3 regions of the Rummeliibacillus sp. GQ308 genome follow, and region 1 is predicted to be linked to each of the others. Evidence: riboswitches for the same ligand, from Rfam matches in the RefSeq annotation. Region 1 holds a riboswitch; each other region holds the start of a gene.

Region 1 (4,683 bases):
CTTCATTTTAAAGAAATAGTATGGTTCTAATAATTGAATACTCGCTTTTTCGAGTCCTTGCCGTATTGCACGAAAAGTGGCCTCACGAAAATCCCCACCCTCTGTATGTTTTTCATGTGCACGCCCCGTCAGTAATGTAAATTTGACATCTGTTAGAGGGAAGCCTGTTAAAAGTCCATTATGCGGCCTCTCAAAAATATGGTGTTCGATTAAACGCTGATGCCCGGTAGATAAATCATCATCATGGCATCTATTTTCAAATAATATGCCTGCACCTCTCTCGGCTGCCTCCATCAGAAGATGTACTTCTGCATAATGTTTTAACGGCTCAAAATGACCGTACCCAGTTACAGTATTACTGATGGTTTCCATGTATAAAACTTGGGGGCTTTCAAAATGGATATCGAGAGAAAAACGCTGTTTTGCTACTTCTTTCAGTACTTCAAGTTGAATAGCTCCCATGACATGAACACGGATTTCTTGAAATCTCTCTATCCATCTGACTTCTAAAGAAGGATCTTCTGCTTCTAATAATCTAAAGCATGCTAATACGTCCTTAATATGATCAGTCCCATCATTCACAACAGTAGATTGCAATGTTGGTATGAGTTCAAAAGGCATTTGCGCAATGCTCTTTGTTCCAACGACATCTCCAATATTTGCATTTGAAATGCCAGTCACTGCAAATATTTCTCCTGCTTGCACTTCTTTAACTACCTTATAATCATTCCCATTGTAAAGCCTAATTTCGGTTACTTTTTCAGGGGTTCCACCTAGTTCAAGTACATCTCGAACCGATAACTTTCCTGCTTGTGTTTTCATAAATGTAATTCTTTGCTTTTTATCATCATGGCGGATTTTAAACACATTCGCTGAAAATGGCAGTGCCTCATCATAGCTGGTTCTCGCTAAAAGCATAATTTGCTCAAAGAATTCGGTAATTCCTTCATCTTTTAAGGCAGAGCCAAAAGCACAGGGAAAAGCCTTTCCTTCTATCATCATCTTTTGAAAAGCTTTCTTTACATCCCCTTCAAGCAGAGATTGGTTGAAATATTTTTCAAGTATTTCTTCATCTCTCTCTGCTACCCATTCAATCAGTTGATCTGATACTCTACCATTTGTAAATTCGTTTGTTATTGGAACAAAGTTCTTTGACAAGTTTTGCCGCAACTCATGTAAAACTGCCTCACCATTTGCTGTATCTGCATCCATTTTATTAATAAAAATAAAGGTGGGGACTTCATGTTTTCTAAGTAAAGACCAAACTGTTTCTGTATGTCCCTGTACACCATCTAAAGCGCTAACAACAAGTATGGCATAATCCATTACAGCGATTGCTCTCTCCATTTCTGGAGAAAAATCGACGTGCCCTGGCGTATCGATAATGGTATATGTATCGTCTCCCATTTCAAGCCTTCCTTGTTCTGCAAAAATCGTAATGCCCCGTTCTCTTTCAATGGCATGATGATCTAGAAAAGCATTTTGGTGGTCCACCCGACCTCGTTCTTTTATGCTATTAAATTGATATAATAAATTTTCGGATAAGGTGGTTTTTCCAGCATCCACATGCGCTAAAATACCAATAGTCACAAACACATATAATCCTCTTTTCTTGTATCTTCTTTCGTCTATTATAACAAATAGAAAGATAAGCAATAGAGAATGAGAGTTAACCTATGCCCATTCATAAGGTGTTTCTTGATAAACATAGTAGTTAAGCCAGTTTGAGAACAAAAGATGTGTATGCGAACGCCAGGTATTTAACGGCTGATTATTAGGGTTATCGTCTGGATAGTAATTACTCGGTATAGCTATGTCATTACCCCTAGCCAAATCGCGTTTGAATTCTTCACTTAAAGTTTCAGCATCATATTCTAAATGACCTGTTACCATAATCATTTTTTCGTCGTTTGATATAGCAATAAACAAACCTGCTTTTTCTGATTTAGAGAGTACAGATAAATTAGGATGTTCCTCCACTGCGTGTACCGAAACAGAAGTATGGCGTGAATGTGGTGCTACAAACACATCATTAAACCCTCGTATTAGTTTTGCTGTTGACTCCTGAACAGTATGCTGAAAAACACCAAAACATTTTTGATCTAATGAGTATTTATCAATTCCATAATGATAATAAAGCGCTGCTTGCGCTCCCCAGCATATATGAAGTGTTGTCGTGACATTAGTTTTGGACCACTCAAGAATTTCTTTCATCTCTTCCCAGTAATCCACCTCTTCAAAGGCCAACGTCTCAACTGGAGCACCTGTAATAATTAATCCGTCAAAACGAAACTCTTTTACTTCATTAAATGTTTTATAGAATGTATCTAAATGAGATTTGCTAACATTTTTAGAGATATGCGTAGCGGTATGTAAAAATGTAACAGTAACCTGTAATGGTGTATTGCCTAAAAGTCGAAGAAGCTGCAGTTCGGTTTTTTCTTTCTCGGGCATTAGGTTTAAAATAGCAATGTTAAGTGGTCGGATATCCTGTTGATTTGATCTACTTTCATCCATGACAAAAATCTTTTCTTTTTTTAATAATTCCGTTGCCGGCAAATCTTTCGGAATATTAATTGGCATCAAATAACCCCCTTTTCTTTATAAAACAAAAACCCCTTTTCCTTACAAGAAGAAAAGGGGCATTGATATGCGTGCACTCTTATCTTCCAAGATTTAATCTTGCAGGATGTAGCACCTTTCTGCATACACAGAGGTTGCTGAAGCGTCATAGGGCCTTCCCCTCAGCTTCTCTTGATAAGAAATATAAAATTATATTGATCGTAACATGATTATTATAAAAATTCAAATAATTAAAAACTATAAATTAAACTTTTGGATTGATTCAGAAAGTTTGTTATTCAAGTGTGAAAGCTTCTCTGCCGAATTTAAAACTGCTTCAATTGCTGCCAATTGTTCGGAAGAAGAGGCACTTACTTCCTCACAAGCTGCAGCTGATTCTTCAGAAGTGGCTGTCATCTCTTGAATCATGTCTATTACTTCATCTTTATAGCTTGTGATCTTAAATGTGTCATTTGAAATATTATCAATAGCCTCTTCTAACTGTAAAACTAAAGAAGAGATATTGTTAAACAATTCACTAGTAGAATCTACCACAACCAACTGATCTTGAAATTTGTCTTTCGTAGAATGCATTTGTTCAGTGACTATTTTGGATTCTCTTTGCAGAGCCTGTACTGTTTCTCTTACTTCTTCTGTGGCTTTAGCTGTTTGCTCAGCTAATTTTCTTACTTCTTCTGCTACAACTGCAAACCCTTTCCCTTGATCACCAGCTCGAGCCGCTTCGATGCTTGCATTTAAAGCCAACAAATTCGTTTGATTTGAAATATTTCGTATGGTTTCCATTACTGTATCAATAGAGAGTATTTGTTTTTCCAAAGATGCAATTTTTTCCGCCATACTAATTAGATTACTTTCCCAACTAGAAAAGGCAGCCTGAAATTGTTCCATTTGAGATTGACCTTCTTTGTTAACTCCTTGTGCTTGTTCAGCAATGTCTTGCATTGATATTGTCTTATTCTTTATTTGGTTAATTTGATTACTTAAAGCATTAGCATGTTCAAATGCAAGATCTGACTTTTCAGCTGAGTTACTCACTCCTTTAGCAATCTCTCCGATTGCAGCCGTCACTTCTTCGCTCGAAGCTGTTGTTTCTTCGACAAGCTTGTTAAGTTGCTGAGAGTGGTGGCCTACTTCTTGCGATGTTCCATTTACCACTTGAACAATGGATTTCATGCTGTTTATCATGGAGTTAAAATCATTCGATAGCTGTCCTACTTCATTAGAACCATTATAGGTTGCAGCAACATTTAAATCTCCGCCAGATGCCTTGTCCATTAACTTTCTTAAAACAGCAATAGGTCTAGTAATTGAAGAAATAATAAGAATTAAGACAATAAATAAAAGGGCTAATAATATAATAGAAAAAATAAGAAAGAAGTTTCTTATATCGTGTGCTGCCTGTTCTACTTTTTCCTTTTCATAAACAGCAGCGACCTTCCAATTCAAGTTAGGTAATGTGTTATACACCGTAATCATTTTTTTGCCTTGATTTGATGCTTCCACCACACCAACCTTTTCTTTGTTTACCATCATTTTTTTCACATAGCTGTATCGGCTTAAGCTTTTTCCTTCTTTTGAAGGGTGAACAATAGCTGTCCCATCCTCTGCAATTAATACTGGATAACCGTCAAAACCAAGTTTTCTTTTTGACAATTCTTTCGATAAATCTGAGAGTAGGATATCTGCACCTACAACACCAATTAACTTACCGTTCTTCTCTATTGCTTTAGCTGCAGTAATGGTATATGTTTTGGTGGCTTCATCTAAATAAGGCTTTGTCCAAAAAACATTTTTGGGGTCATTCACAGCATTTGTATACCATTCTCTAGTTGTAGGATCAAAATCATCTCCTAATTCTACAGAAGGCTGGATTTCAAGTTGCTTATCAGGTTTTGCGAAATAAACAGAGGTAGCTCCGTCATAATTATCTAAAAATTCTGAAAGTTTTAGGTTGATTTGTTTCGCAGTTCCCTCAAGCTCTTGATTTGCTGAAAATTGAACAACACCTTTTTCATATCCTTGTAAAAAGTAATCAATAGATGCCGACATCTCTGTTACTATTGCTTTGCTTTGTGAAATAAGATTGTTGTTAGTTTTCTC
Region 2 (4,683 bases), 610 kb from region 1:
CAAGGAGGAAAAACCTCCATAGCATGAAATTCAATTTATTTAAACTTAGCTTTCAATTCTTCAGCTTTATCTGTATTTTCCCAAGGTACATTTAAATCAACACGACCGAAGTGCCCATAAGCCGCTGTTTGTTTATAGATTGGACGGCGAAGATCAAGCATTTTAATAATGCCTGCAGGACGCAAATCAAATGTCTCACGCACGGCTTCTACTAATTCGCTTTCTGTGACCTTTCCTGTACCAAATGTGTCTACAGAGATAGAAACTGGCTGAGCTACACCGATCGCATATGCTAATTGAACTTCTGCGCGCTCTGCTAAGCCTGCAGCTACAATATTTTTAGCTACATAACGTGCTGCATATGCTCCAGATCGGTCCACTTTTGTTGCATCTTTCCCTGAGAATGCACCGCCGCCATGACGCGCATATCCACCGTATGTGTCAACGATGATTTTGCGTCCTGTAAGACCTGCATCCCCTTTTGGTCCACCTATTACAAAGCGGCCTGTTGGGTTAATGAAGTATTTTGTGTTTTCATCCAGTAATTCAGCTGGCACTACATTATTGATTACTGTTGATTTAAGATCTTGTTGAATTTGTTCTAATGTTACATCTTCATCATGTTGAGTTGAGATAACAATTGTATCCACACGTACTGGATGGTTGTTTTCATCATACTCAATTGTTACTTGTGTTTTTCCATCCGGACGCAAGTATGCAAGTTGACCTGTCTTGCGAACCTCTGTTAAACGACGTGCCAATTTGTGCGCTAAGCTGATTGGAAGCGGCATTAACTCAGGTGTTTCATTGCAAGCATAGCCGAACATCAACCCTTGGTCCCCTGCACCAATTGCTTCGATATCTGCATCTGACATTTTTCCTTCACGAGCTTCCAGTGCTTGGTCTACACCTTGTGCAATATCAGGTGATTGTTCGCCAATTGCTACAAGTACTGCTAGGTTTTCTGCATCGAAACCGTATTTACCGCGTGTGTAACCAATTTCAGCTACTGTATCTCTTACAATTCCTTTGATGTCAACGTATGTTGAGGTCGTCACTTCTCCTGCAACAAGGACAAGGCCTGTTGTGACAGTTGTTTCACATGCAACTCGCGCATTCGGGTCTTTTGCAATAATGGCATCTAAAATGGCATCCGAAATTTGGTCACAAATTTTATCTGGATGTCCTTCTGTTACGCTTTCTGAAGTAAATAATCTTCTGTTAGTCATTTGGTTGGTTTCCTCCTAAATCAACGAGATCCTCTCGAAAGTGATACGGTACTCATTACCCATGTCCGTTTAAATGGATTAAACGCCAAGCTTTAGCTGCTTTTTAAACACGAGGATATAGAAAGTGCCCTTACATACATGCTATATATTAATATGAAACAAAATCAATTTGCCTCAATTTTTACACAAAAAAACCTTTCGCTCATTCGCACAATGAGGAAAGGATATGTTTCGTAAGCACCTTTCACTCTTATCGTTCAAGGAATATTCCTTGCATCAGATTAGCACCAGCGCATTTACCACTTGATAAAATGCAGGTTGCCGGGTTTCTTAGGGCCTGACCCTCCACCAGCTCGGGATAAGAGTATCCGTTCTATAGCATATAGTAAGCGAATTGAACAAGAAAGTCAAATTTTCGATAAAAAATAAAGAAAAAAGTTGATTTTTGATGAATTTTGTTGTGTGATGTAGTTAAGCGTTTTCGTAAAGTAAATTAATGAATTAATTTATATAGAAAACTTTTAAAAAATAACGAGTTATTAGTATAGACTAATACGCTTAATGTGTTATACTAATTCTCGAAATGATTAATACTCACCCACTTAGCAAGGGTAATAATATAAAAAGGATGGTACGTACACAGATGAATTCAGTAGAAATTGCGAATGAACTGAATGATTTATTACAAGGGCGCAATATTTTAGAACAGCTTTCAGTTCCACAATTAGTGGAAAAAGCAACTTCACGTGGAGAAGCAATCTTAACGGTAGATGGTGCTGTTCGCGCAGTAACTGGCAAATATACAGGACGTTCTCCTAAAGATAAATTTATGGTAGAAGAAGAATCCTCTAAAGACAAAATTGATTGGGGTAAAATCAATCAACCTATTTCTTCAGAAGTTTTCGATTCATTATATACGAAAGTAGTAGACTATTTAAAAGAAAAAGAAGAAATTTTTGTTTTCAAAGGATTTGCGGGTGCTGACCCTTCATCCCGTCTTGGCATTCGTGTTGTGAACGAATTCGCATGGCATAATTTATTTGCACATCAATTATTCATCCGCCCTACAGCTGAAGAATTAGAAGAACATGAAGCAGATTTCACTATTGTTTCTGCTCCTACCTTTAAAGCTGATCCAGCAGTAGACGGAACATCTTCTGAAACATTCATTCTCGTATCTCTAGAAAAACGCATTATTTTAATCGGCGGCACAGAATATGCTGGCGAAATGAAAAAATCAATCTTCGGCATTATGAATTACCTATTACCACAACAAGGTATTCTGTCTATGCACTGCTCTGCAAATGTTGGTGAATCAGGCGATGTAGCATTATTCTTCGGCCTATCCGGTACAGGTAAAACGACTTTATCTGCTGACAGCAATCGCAAATTAATTGGTGATGATGAGCACGGCTGGTCAGACAATGGAGTATTCAATATAGAAGGAGGCTGCTACGCGAAAACAGTCAACCTTTCTGCTGAAAAAGAACCAGAAATCTATAATGCTATCAAATTTGGCACAGTGCTTGAGAATGTAACAATCGATCCAGAAACACGCATACCTGACTATGATGATACTACATTAACTCAAAATACACGTGCTGCATACCCAATCCAAAATATCGAAAATATTGCAAGTCCATCTGTTGGTGGTCACCCTAAAACAATTATTTTCTTAACAGCTGATGCGTTTGGCGTATTGCCTCCAATCAGTAAATTAACGAAAGAGCAAGCGATGTATCATTTCTTATCTGGCTTCACTTCCAAAATTCCTGGAACAGAACGCGGTGTCGTAGAACCAGAACCAGTATTCTCTACATGCTTTGGCGCTCCATTCTTCCCACTACATGCTTCTGTATACGCAGAAATGTTGGGTGAGAAAATCGATGCTCATGAAGCTAATGTATTCTTAGTTAATACAGGCTGGACTGGCGGCAGCTATGGTGAAGGCAGCCGTATGAAACTTTCTTATACTCGTACAATGGTTCGCGCTGCAATCGACGGCAAGCTAGACAATGTATTCACAGAGCAAGATCCATTCTTTGGTCTATCTATGCCTACACAAATCGAAGGCGTGCCAACAGAAGTTTTAAATCCGCGTAATGCATGGGCGGATAAAGATGCTTATGATCAAAAAGCTAAAGAACTTGCTGGCATGTTCCATGAAAACTTTAAAAAATTCGGCGTCATTTCAAAAGATATTTCTGAAAAAGGCGCGCCAATCGTTTAATTGCTACAACTTATCGCTTACAACCTATAAGTAAATCCAAATCGCAAAAAAATCCCCGACAGGCCAAAAGGCTAGCCGGGGATTTTTGGTTTTTTAATCTGTGTCATCTGGAAAAAATTCTGCTTCTGTATCGTATTTCTTAAACATCTCAAGAATAGGTTCGGCATCTTCTCTCGTTAGTTGATTAAAGAAAATCTCTTCTGCATAATTTCTTATTTCTATGCCTTCTATTCCATGATCATCATGGAACAGAATAGAAAACCATTTTAACTGTTCTTTTGAATCGGCTGAGTGGTGAATAAAATAATCTCTTATTTTATCATTTAAGGTGACACGCTGAATTTTTACTAAGCCTTCATCCTGTGAACTAAAACTGAATTGTTCCAGTTCTTGAATTGCCTTGCTTTCTTCCTTCCAATTTTGCACCTGCAGCTCATTATAGGGTCCAGAATAAGCCTCCCATAATTCCTGCCAGAAAGGATAGCGTTTTTTAAACGGCAAGGTATCACTTTTATGCCTTACATCATTTGTCGCTTTAAGATAACCCATCTTTTCACCTACTTATTTTATTGTAGTTTCATCCATTGGCATGCCCCTCGGAGGACATTGCGATTGGCTACACCAGGGAAGTAATGAGTGAATTCGGGATAATACCAGGTTTCAACTCTTTTATTTAATTCCTTTAAGCGCTCTTCAAGTAGTTCAGCATGCTTAAAACTCACATTGTCATCTTTCATCCCATGAATAATTAAGACAGAAGCATTAATTTCTTTTATTCGGTCTAACGGCGTCCGCTCTTCATATGCAGCTGGATTGGTCATAGGAGAACCTCCGAATACGCGTTTCATCATCCGACGCATATCAACCCGTTCTTCGTATGTGTACTCAATGTTAGAGACGCCTCCCCATGTAACAATGGACGTGATGTCATTTCGAATAATACCAGTCCAAAGAGCCATAAGCCCACCTCTAGAAAATGCGAACAAATGAATTCTCTCACTGTCACAGAAACGCTTCAGCACTTCGATAGCATTTACTGCATCAAAGCGGTCTTCGCCAGCAAACATATCCTTTCCTTCACCACCGCGTACACCTCTATAATACGGCGCGAATACGACAAAGCCATTTGCCGCAAGCTGTGTAATGCGAGCAGGACGTACCATCCCTACATTTTGAATCCCACCTCGCAAATATAGGATTCCTTCACTCTTTGGATTTTGTATA
Region 3 (4,683 bases), on a different contig from region 1:
TCCAACCAAGAGAGAACAGCACTTGTTAACTCTGGAGCAAAGCGGTTGCCTCGTGTATGAGATGAAGCACTCATGCGATTGTAAAAAATCCCTTCAGGTGGAACAGACGTAAGATCAACTGTCCCTCTTACAAGATTCCAATCTTCATAAGGAAGTTCTAACTCTTCTAATCTTTTAAATAGATGTTCTGTCCATTCACTATTCTCATGAATTACGTATATTTTAGACATGATATTCCTGCCCCCTGCTTTTGTTTTCTATGATTATGGACTTTAATTCTTCCACTTTCGGCATAACCTGTTTCGAAAAGCGTTCTAGTTCCTCTAGCTGTGGAGAACATTGTAATAATAGTAAATCAACTCCAGCTTCCTCAAAGGCTATAATTTGATTTGCAATGTGCTCAGGTGTGCCAACTAAATTCGGTCGGATTCCGCGATTAGATACTGAATAATCCTGTAACTGAATTTGATGTTCAAGCTCTGACTTAGATGTAAAGTCTTTAAAGCCTGCATATCCACTTAGATTGCTCACCGTTGTAATTCGTTTTAACTCTTCCTGCGCTTCTTCCTCCGTATCACGGCAAATCACATAGGCTGCCATTCCAATGGTTTTAAAGGGCTCACGACCAGCTTCTTCTCTACGCGTCTTCATATCAGAAATCTTAGCCTTCGCTTCCTCCACTGTATGACCATGAATGACATAAGCATCACACAATGATGAAATGATCTGTTTGCCTTTTTCACTTTCACCGCCAGCATATAAAATCGGATGAGGACGTTGCACTGGTTTAGGCGAAAGCTTTGCCTGATCTATTTGATAAAACTTCCCCTGATATGAAAATGTATCTTCCGTCCATAAGCCTTTCAAAATTTCAATAAACTCTGCCGTTCTATCATAGCGCTGGTCATGTTCAGTAAAATCGCCGCCATATTGCTTCGCCTCTTCAGCCCACCAACCCGAAACTACATTTAATGTGAAACGCCCCTTGCTAATATGGTCAATAGTTGCCGCCATTTTCGCAGTTACAGCAGGATTATGAAATACGGGGCGAACGGCTGCCATGATCTCAATTTTTTCTGTTACTGCTGCCAAAGCTGCCGCCGTAGACCATGCCTCTAACGAATCTTTGTCAGTGCCTTTAATATCATTTAAATATAGTTCTGCGATTAATGTTGTATCATATCCCCACTTTTCTGCTGATTGAATGATTGTTTTCGCATACTCATACGTGGGTGGCATATTTTCTTCCTTTACATTTCTCAACCAACCACCAAAAATAGGCAACCAAAAACCGTACTTCATTTCTCCACTCCTTTTCCTCCTGCTATATATACAAATAAAAAAGTCTCCTCCCGAGATAGGGAAAGAGACTTCTAACAAAACAAGTTTGTCTTCTCCTATCTTCCAAGCTATATGCCTGATGGAATTAGCACAGTATTCTACTACATTAGCAGAACCTGTTGCTGAGGTTTCAAAGGGCCATGTCCCTCCACCTCTCTGGATAGATCGAATTATTTGATTTTTGGAATTTCAACTTAAAATGAATATTACCCATAATATGAACCATTGTCAATAGATTATGCCATTAATCCTAACTAAGTTAATAAGAAAAGGAGGTTTATTATTATTTCTAAGCATTTGAACGATGTTAATCCCTATAGTTAGTGGGTAGTATTAGGATATACTACCATGGGCTACTGAAAAATTGTCAGTACAGCATCCTGTATTTTTATCAGAACCACATGCTATTAGAAAAGAGGAATAACATTGAAACTTTCAGGAAATACAATCCTTATCACAGGCGGAAGTTCTGGAATTGGCTTAGCTTTTGCAGAAAGATTTTTAAAAGCAGGAAACAAAGTGATCGTTACAGGACGGAGAGAAAATGTTCTTCAGCAGGCAAAAGAAAAATTTCCAGAGCTGATCATTCATCAAAGCGATGTAAGCAGTGAATCTGAGCGCATTTCCCTATTCGAATGGGTAACAGAAAACTATCCCGAAGTGAATGTGTTAGTGAACAACGCAGGAATGCAACAACGTTTTAACATATTAAAAGCAGATGCAAAGAACGATTGGGCTTATTTCAATCAAGAAATTACGACCAACATTGAAGCGCCATTCCATATAACGATGCTTTTTGCACCCTATTTCGCTAAAAAAGAAGAAGCCACTTTTATTAACATTACATCTGGGTTAGCTTTTACCCCGATGGTTATCGCGCCAATCTATTCAGCTACAAAAGCAGCATTCCACTCCTTTACGATGAGCTTGCGTCACCAGCTTGCCGAAACAGGTGTAGAAGTGATTGAAGTTGCCCCTCCAGCAGTCAACACAGACCTAGGCGGAGCCGGACTGCATACAAATGGAGAGCCATTAGACGAATTTGCAGATGGCATTTTCAAAGGCTTACAAGAAGGCAAACAAGAAATAGGGTACGGCTCTTCCGTTGAACGACTCCGCATGCCACGAGATAAGTCAGATGAGCACGTAGCCAATATGTATAATGCCATGAAACATACTATTGAATAACATGCTTGAATTAAAAAAGAAAAACTCGCCGCAATCGGCGAGTTTTTTTCTGTAATAGTGGTAAACCAATTCAAAGTATTTTAAGAATCACGGACATGAGTACAGATCAAAAACCGTTTACTTCATAGAATACTAATGTGTGAGATACACAATAACAAAAGAGCGGTAAACAGCACGGCAAACAAGATGCTCTAGCGAAAACAAAAATAGTTGCTACTGTAGAAGCATTATCTAATCGCATTCAATATGTAGTGAATGATTTTGTAAGAATTAAAGCAGTATCTAATAAAATACGTGGTCGTGATAACGCTCTTGCACAAAACATTAAAAAAATGGATAAACAATGTCAACCCATTCATTCAAATACCATCTCATCCCATTCAGATTATCATCTTATGTAAAATAAATTCGCATCTCACACATTAAATTGAGGAGTGTACAACAAATTGTTGTACATTCTTCTTTATATTGTAAACAAAAATATTTTTTATTTTTTGTCCCCTTTTCTCTACTTTCTTCTATTTACTTTATAAAAGCTGAAAGAAGGAGAAAACATGGCACGTTTTGAATATTTAGCACCTTATACATCTTTTACAACTATACAAGAAATGGACGAGTAAGTGGAACAACACATCCGCAAGCATTACTACAATTTGACCACATCCGATAAGTCCGTTCTTTATAAAATGGCTTCGCATGCATTGGATTATCCTGGAAATGGCACCTTCTTTAAATAAGAGTCATAAATTGAATAATTGAATCAGTTAATTCATCGTTCTCAATCTTGCGGTAATTATGTAAATAGGCACATGGTTTTAAATGTATGTTTTGTAATTGAACATTTCTACTTGATAGGATGGATGCGCTACTTCACGGAGGCCACCTCCTAAAGCTGTTTTCACACTTGCCTCTTTCCTTTCAACTTTTTGCACTTCCGACCATTGCTTAAGCTCACCAATCACCACATGATCCTCTGAGCCATCATTCCCTGCAATAATAAAATCAACACGCTTGAAAGTATTAGGAATTTTAAACTCAATCGCAACCGTGGCTTCTTCCGGAATATCTTTATCCCGCATCACATTCGACATCCGTTGTAATGAGTTTTCCCATGAAAGAATTTCTTGCTTCCTAAAATTTAGATTACCATGCTTTAATAGCATGAATTTAATACATGAAAATTACTAGCATGCGCTCTGCCTTTTTATTTCAGAAAACAGTTTGAATTGGAGATTATTACTAATAAATAGCATGGCAAATTATTCTTCTACTAAGTAATGATAAACATCATATTGGACCGGTTGCTCTAATACTAAATTCATTGTAACTACTGACAAATTATTTCCTTTTCCATCTGGCATTGTTTTATTTTCAGCACTCTCTTTATTAATCTCTACTACACCAAGGTAATAGAAATCTGATCCTTCCCCATCATCTTTCTTAATGAATAGATGAATTTTCATTTCAGTTTCTTTATAAGATAAAATATTTTTCACTTCATTTGAATTTAAAGTCAAACGATTCCGAGTGAACCATCTAAATAAATCGCGCGCTAAAAATTCATCTCCATACGCTTGGCTTATCTCAATCTCATCTTTTTTATGATAAGTAACAAAGATTGGACAAGTTTTATGTTTTGTACGATATCCATAAATAGTCGAAGAATCATCATGATGCCAATTTAATAATCGACAGGCATCTCTACGAGAGTACTTTTCAAATAAGGTCAATGGTTGTGTTTTATCATACTTTTTGTTCTTTTCATAAGCACATCTTATAATATCCTGAATATAATTTTTCAGAGCGTCTGAGTTATCTAAACAATCTTGGAATTGCTCATTAAAATAATAGCTCTCATTAGTGAATTCTATAATAGGCTTGATTCCATACTTTTTGGCATCACCTTGAGTATGAAATTTTAAAGAAAACATATTTTCAACAGATCGAATCGTCTCATTATCAACATACGTACCAAAGTCTCTTAGTATCTGAATGTACACTGTTTTAGAGATTGATTTCTCCTTTAACAAAGCTTCTATTAAGATGACTTCATGCATACGTTTGCCATTCAAGAATTCTTTTGAAAACATTTTTAAAACAGACAACTCATATTCAGAGAGTGGTTTGATTGATTCCTTCATTTTCAATAAAAAA

The links. A riboswitch is a leader RNA that binds a small molecule or an ion and turns the genes downstream of it on or off. The one in region 1 is predicted to bind S-adenosylmethionine.
Region 2: it holds a riboswitch for S-adenosylmethionine, as region 1 does, so the genes downstream of both, metK (methionine adenosyltransferase) here and metA (homoserine O-acetyltransferase MetA) in region 1, are expected to answer to the same signal.
Region 3: it holds a riboswitch for S-adenosylmethionine, as region 1 does, so the genes downstream of both, AC6CHJ_RS13105 (LLM class flavin-dependent oxidoreductase) here and metA (homoserine O-acetyltransferase MetA) in region 1, are expected to answer to the same signal.

Annotation. Positions count from the first base shown of each region.
Region 1 covers NZ_JCAXDQ010000001.1:1,567,852-1,572,534, forward strand. The annotation lists gene AC6CHJ_RS07760 (GTP-binding protein) at 1-1,596, opposite strand, end outside; gene metA (homoserine O-acetyltransferase MetA) at 1,675-2,583, opposite strand; SAM riboswitch class I at 2,660-2,764, opposite strand; gene AC6CHJ_RS07770 (methyl-accepting chemotaxis protein) at 2,821-4,683, opposite strand, start outside.
Region 2 covers NZ_JCAXDQ010000001.1:2,182,296-2,186,978, forward strand. The annotation lists gene metK (methionine adenosyltransferase) at 36-1,229, opposite strand; SAM riboswitch class I at 1,477-1,594, opposite strand; gene pckA (phosphoenolpyruvate carboxykinase (ATP)) at 1,873-3,459, shown strand; gene AC6CHJ_RS10940 (hypothetical protein) at 3,553-4,008, opposite strand; gene AC6CHJ_RS10945 (alpha/beta hydrolase family protein) at 4,026-4,683, opposite strand, start outside.
Region 3 covers NZ_JCAXDQ010000003.1:156,164-160,846, forward strand. The annotation lists gene AC6CHJ_RS13100 (ATP-grasp domain-containing protein) at 1-230, opposite strand, end outside; gene AC6CHJ_RS13105 (LLM class flavin-dependent oxidoreductase) at 223-1,302, opposite strand; SAM riboswitch class I at 1,395-1,508, opposite strand; gene AC6CHJ_RS13110 (SDR family oxidoreductase) at 1,768-2,529, shown strand; gene AC6CHJ_RS13115 (hypothetical protein) at 3,345-3,608, opposite strand; gene AC6CHJ_RS13120 (DEAD/DEAH box helicase) at 3,789-4,683, opposite strand, start outside.